2 regions of the Alteromonas infernus genome follow, and region 1 is predicted to be linked to the other one. Evidence: predicted binding sites of a transcription regulator. Region 1 holds the regulator's gene; the other holds the start of a gene.
What was found. Region 1 encodes MetJ, which represses methionine synthesis genes. Its sites were predicted from a motif close to TAGACGTCTAGACGTCTA; they were not measured.
Positions count from the first base shown of each region.

Region 1 (3,192 bases):
GAACCTGTGGCTAGATTCGCTCAGTTTCAGTGTTTAAAACTTTTTGTAATTACTTGGTTAGAACGCGCTTGTGTTTATCTTCCTATAACTATAACGACATAAGATAGCGGCAAAGCGTGAGTAAAAACACCGATGAACCCTACATCTAAGGATACAATTTTACATGTCAGATTTTAGACAACGCGCACTCGATTATCACGCCTACCCCACCCCCGGAAAAATTCGCGTAGAGCTGTCTACGTCAGCAGATAGTGTTGACGACCTTGCATTAGCATACAGCCCCGGTGTTGCCGAACCAGTTAGGGAAATAGCTGAAGACCCCGATAATGCCTATAAGTACACCGCTAAAGGTAACATGGTAGCCGTGATTAGTAATGGCACCGCGATCTTAGGTTTAGGTAACCTTGGCCCCCTCGCCTCAAAGCCTGTGATGGAAGGTAAAGCCTTGCTGTTTAAACGCTTTGCCGGGCTAGATGCCATTGATATTGAAGTAAAGCATCGCACGACAGAAGAGTTCATTAATACTGTGGCGAATATCGCCGACACCTTCGGCGGTATAAACTTAGAAGATATTAAAGCCCCTGAGTGTTTTGAGATTGAACAAGAGCTTATAAAGCGCTGTAAAATTCCCGTATTTCACGACGATCAGCACGGCACTGCAATCGTCACGGCAGCGGGTATGCTAAATGCCCTTGAGATTCAGGGCAAAAATATCGAGAGTGCAAAAATAGTGTGCATGGGTGCAGGCGCAGCCGCGGTAGCTTGCATGGAACTACTCATTAAATGCGGCGCCCAGCGTGAACGCATTTATATGCTAGACAGAAAAGGGGTTATTCATACCCGTCGTGAAGAGCTGACTGAGCACAAAAAGCTCTTTGCTAACAACACCGACAAACGCACCCTTGAAGATGTTATGGAAGGCGCAGATATTTTTGTTGGCGTATCAGGGCCTGACGTTTTACCACCAGAAACGCTAGCGTTAATGGCAGAGAACCCTATTGTATTTGCTTGCTCAAACCCAGACCCAGAGATAAAGCCAGAGCTGGCCCATGAGGTGCGTAAAGACCTCATTATGGCAACCGGGCGCTCTGATTACCCAAATCAGGTTAACAACGTTCTATGCTTCCCTTTTATTTTCCGCGGCGCATTAGATGTTCGCGCCACGGCCATAAACGACGAGATGAAAGTGGCCGCCGTTGAAGCCCTTCGCACCATTACCAAAGAGCCGGTGCCAGAAGAAGTATTAGCGGCAAGTAAAAGCGACAGTCTGACCTTCGGTAAAGAGTACATTATCCCTAAGCCGATGGACCCACGCTTATGTGAACGTATCGCAACTGCGGTATCTAAAGCAGCGATAGCGTCCGGCGTGGCCCGGGTACCTGAAAACTCGGCCGAATAGGGGTAAATTAACAGTGGGGTTGCCGAAAACCAGACTAGCGAAAGGCTAACTTCAGTGATGTAGCATTAAACAAGAATTACTATGTTTAATATGCCATAAAAAACGGCGCTATTATTGTGAGATCACTTCACACTAATAGCGCCGTTTTTTGTTAGCATGGGTTAAGCTGAACTTTATTCATCTTCCGAGACGTTGTTTTCAAAGCTTGGATCTATACCCATTTCTTCCATAATGCGACGCGCTTCTGCTGGCACCCGATTAGGATTGTCTTTGCGCAAATCATCGTCGTTCGGTAAAGGTTGCCCCGTAAACGCGTGTAAAAACGCTTCGCAAAGTAACTCCGAATTGGTGGCGTGGCGCAAATTGTTTATTTGGCGGCGAGTACGCTCGTCGGTGAGTGCCTTCAGCACATTAATTGGTATAGAGACAGTGACTTTCTTTACCTGTTCGCTCTTTTTGCCATGCTCTGCGTAGGGGTGAATATACTTACCGTTCCATTCTGCCATTGTACTAACTCGGTCTACTCTTTTTTATGTTATGAACAGAAATTCTAAACAAGTTCACGAAAAGGTCAATTGAGCAGTGTAAACCTCTTGACGTCTAGACATATATTATTTAATTTAGACGTCTAAACGTCTATAAAATTACATTTTCAAGAGAATAAGCCATGGTTTCTTACGCGCAAGGTATCGATGCATTAAACCAGTCCCTGTCGGAACTGCGTGATATTGATGTATCTTTTGAATTTTTTCCGCCTAAAACGGAAGCCATGGAACAAACACTATGGAAATCTGTAGAGCGCTTAGCGCCACTAAAGCCAAGCTATATGTCGGTGACCTACGGTGCAAATAGCGGCGAACGAGACAGAACACACGATGTGGTTAAGCGAATTCAACAGCAAACCGGTGTTGCTGCAGTTCCACACTTGACGTGCGTAGATGCAAGCCGCGAGGAGCTTAAGCAAATTGCAAAAGACTACTGGGATTCAGGCATTCGCCGTATTGTTGCGCTTCGCGGCGATTTACCGCCAGGGTTAGAAAAAACAGAGATGTACGCCTCTGACTTAGTTGCCTTGTTGAAAGACGTGGCGGATTTTGATATTTCCGTTGCTGCTTACCCTGAAAAGCACCCTGAAGCCCCGAATGCGCAGTTCGACCTGCTTAACCTTAAACGCAAGGCTGAAGCAGGAGCAACCGAAGCCATTACGCAGTTTTTCTTCGACACCAGCGTTTATTTGCGATTTAGAGACCGCGCAGCCGCTGCCGGTGTAGATATCGATTTAGTGCCGGGCATTTTGCCAGTAACCAATTACCAAACCCTGGTTAAATTCGCTGGCTTTACTAACGTGCATGTTCCAGGGTGGCTACATAAAATGTTCGATGGCCTTGACGCTGACGACCAGGCAACGCGAAACCTTATTGGAGCAAACATTGCTATGGACCAAGTTAAGGTATTAGCGAAAGAAGGGGTTAAGCACTTCCACTTCTATACTCTTAACCGTAGCGAACTCAGTTACGCCATTTGCCATATGCTAGGCGTACGCAGTGGCGCATAATCTCCGTGGCACTCGCTTTAACAGTACCCTCTGATAATATGAATGCAGAACAGGCGCGTAAAAAGCGCCTTTTTTATATCACCTGCATAAAGCCTAATTTAAATTTTGCCACCAAGGCTTACCCCAGTTACCATTTGATATAGGTGTATTGAACTATCCACACCTATAGGCCTCCCATCATATGGCCACTATTTTTCGCACATTTTAAGCGACAGACGCTATCTTCAGGAGAAGTTGA
Region 1 covers NZ_CACSIG010000033.1:158,287-161,478, forward strand. The annotation lists gene ACX5J7_RS09545 (malic enzyme-like NAD(P)-binding protein) at 164-1,399, shown strand; gene metJ (met regulon transcriptional regulator MetJ) at 1,573-1,905, opposite strand; gene metF (methylenetetrahydrofolate reductase) at 2,067-2,954, shown strand.

Region 2 (3,192 bases), on a different contig from region 1:
AGGAGAGAGTGTGTGGGGCTTGGCAAGCGAAAAGCTTGTAAATACGGTCAATTTGACCTCCGATGACGTTAAATGGCGCGAGTCCACAGGTAAACGTCCCTGGTTAGCGGGGATGGTTAAAGAGAAAATGTGCGCGTTAATTGACGTTGAAGAATTAATATCTATGCTTAACAAAGGCTTAGGCAGTAACGACCAGACGCCATAGTATCGGGAGCCAGGTTCATGAGCGACGAAAGAATAAATAGCAATGCCACCGACAGTAACGACGAAGTCCTTCAATGGGTAACGTATCGCCTAGGTGATGAAACATATGGTATTAACGTAATGCAAGTACAAGAAGTATTGCGTTATACCGAGATAGCCCCAGTTCCCGGTGCGCCCGACTACGTATTAGGTATTATTAACCTGCGTGGTAACGTTGTGACGGTAATCGATACTCGCGCGCGTTTTGGTTTACCGCCAACAGAAATTACTGACAATACGCGTATCGTTATAATTGAGTCTGACGAACAGGTAGTCGGTATCCTTGTAGATAGCGTGGCAGAAGTGGTTTATCTGAAGTCTTCAGAGATTGATAGTGCCCCTAACGTGGGCACGGAAGAAAGCGCTAAGTTTATTCAAGGCGTGAGCAACCGAGACGGTGAACTACTGATACTTGTTGATCTCAATAAGTTGCTAAGTGATGAAGAGTGGGATGAGCTTAGCAGCATCTAAATAAATGAACGGGCGGCATGGTTAGTCATGCCTCCTGCGTTTCCCCAAGGGTTATATCCATGGATTGGCAGCTCGCTGCACCTACCGTGTTAGAAATTGTATTATGCGTTTTCATCCTTATACTTATCGTTGCTATAGGTGTAATTTACTCGCATGTATGTACACTTCGCGCCGCGCTAAATGATTGTGAAAATAAAAACGCAGAAGCTATTTTACGCGTAGAAGCCATAGCTAATAACGCCAATAATCAGCAAACTGAAGCGCAGGCAAGAACCCTTGTTATTACACGCCACCTGAAAGAACTAGAAGAAAAGCAAACCGATATTGAAAACCATGTTCGTGAGCTGAAGCTTCAAGACCCTTCACTGCGTCTATATCAACGTGCCGCGGAACTAGTGAAGCAAGGGGCAAGTATTGATGAAATCATTGAAGCGTGTGACATTCCGCGTGCCGAAGCTGAAATGTTGGTGATGGTGCACAAGCAACACAGCTAAAAACATTGGCAGAAGGTGATTAATCATTCCAATTCGCTTCTATCGACGAGAAAGTCCCTCCATTACGTTACTCAAAAAAAACGTTTAGACGTCTAGACGTAAAGATGTTGACATATTCCCAGTTATAGACACAATACGGGTATTGTAATTTATCACTGGAGCCCTCTATGCCAATTCGTATTCCTGAGCAGTTACCCGCACAGAATGTACTACTAGGTGAAAACATTTTTACCATGGACATGGACAGGGCGGCTAACCAGGATATTCGTCCTCTTGAAGTGGGTATTTTAAATTTAATGCCGAATAAAATTGAGACAGAAGTGCAACTGCTGCGTCTGCTCTCAAACACGCCACTACAGATAAATGTGGATTTGATCCGCATAGACAACCAAGCGCCCAAGAATACGCCCCAGTCGCACATGGACGCTTTCTACCATGACTTTTCGTCGGTGGCGAACAAAAAGTATGATGGCCTTATTGTTACCGGCGCCCCATTAGCGCTTATCGATTACGAAGAAGTGAAATACTGGGAAACCATGACCACTATTTTGGAGTGGGCGCAGCGCCACGTAAATTCGACGCTTTATCTGTGTTGGGCGGCCCATGCAGCCATGTACCACTTTTACGGCATTACCCGCGAACTGCGAGATGAAAAGTTTTCAGGGGTGTTTAAGCACAAAGTTAACGATCCAAATAATGAGTTATTAAGAGGCTTTGATCCGTCATTCTATGCCCCCCATTCACGCTACGGGCATATCGATACTTCGTTGTACAACAGTGTTGACGGGCTTAACGTGGTCGCAGAGTCTGATGAGGTAGGCGCCTATATTGTCGCCTCTGAAGACAAGCGCATGGTATTTGTTACCGGCCACCCAGAATACGACCCCGATACACTAAAAGACGAGTATTTACGCGACATTGCTGCCGGCCAAACACCGCCCATTCCGAAGAATTATTTTGAAGGAGACGACCCAGCCACGTCTCCCATTGTACAGTGGCGGTCGCACGGCAGTCTATTGTTTACAAACTGGCTGAATTATTATGTTTATCAGACCACGCCTTACGATTTAAGTCAGCTTGCTGAAAAGTCACAGCCAAAGAGGTAGCACGTGAGCAAAAATACAATATCTAGCGCGCAGACAACGCTTACAAAAGCCGCTAAAGAGCGCATTCTTATTCTTGATGGCGCTATGGGCACTATGATTCAGCGTCACAAATTAGAAGAAGATGATTACCGCGGAACACAGTTCTCAGATTGGCACTGTGACGTAAAAGGTAATAACGATATGCTGGTTATTACTCAGCCGGATATTATTTATCAAATTCACTGCGACTACTTCGAAGCAGGCGCTGATATCATTGAAACAAACACCTTTAACGCCACCACAATTGCTATGGCCGACTATGACATGCAGGCCCATTCGCGGGACATCAATGTGGCGGCGGCCAAGTTGGCCAGAAAAGCCGCTGACGAGTTTACTGCGAAAACGCCAAACAAACCGCGATTCGTGGCAGGCGTTTTAGGCCCAACAAATCGCACAGCCTCGATTTCGCCAGATGTCAATGACCCCGGTAAACGCAACGTAACGTTCGATGAACTTGTCGATGCGTACAGCGAGTCTACCGAGGCACTCATTGAAGGCGGCGTAGACTTAATCATGTTAGAAACTATTTTCGACACACTAAATGCCAAAGCCGCAGCCTATGCGGTGGAGTCGGTGTTTGAAAAGCTAGGTAAGTCTTTACCTGTTATGGTGTCTGGCACAATTACCGACGCTTCAGGGCGCACATTATCGGGGCAAACCGCCGAGGCATTTTATTATTCGATGCGTCACATCAGCCCGTTTTCTTTCGGGTTAAATTGCGCCCTTGGCCCCGACTTATTGCGTCAATACGTGGATGAAGTGTCGGCAATCAGTGAATGCTTTATTTCGGCACACCCCAATGCTGGCCTACCTAACGAGTTTGGTGAGTACGATATGGA
Region 2 covers NZ_CACSIG010000031.1:185,918-189,109, forward strand. The annotation lists gene ACX5J7_RS08270 (chemotaxis protein CheW) at 1-205, shown strand, start outside; gene ACX5J7_RS08275 (chemotaxis protein CheW) at 223-714, shown strand; gene ACX5J7_RS08280 (DUF2802 domain-containing protein) at 774-1,208, shown strand; gene metA (homoserine O-acetyltransferase MetA) at 1,376-2,314, shown strand; gene ACX5J7_RS08290 (homocysteine S-methyltransferase family protein) at 2,318-3,192, shown strand, end outside.
Region 2: metA (homoserine O-acetyltransferase MetA) is a predicted target of MetJ. The motif match lies at 1,294-1,311, and genes of this name have one in related genera.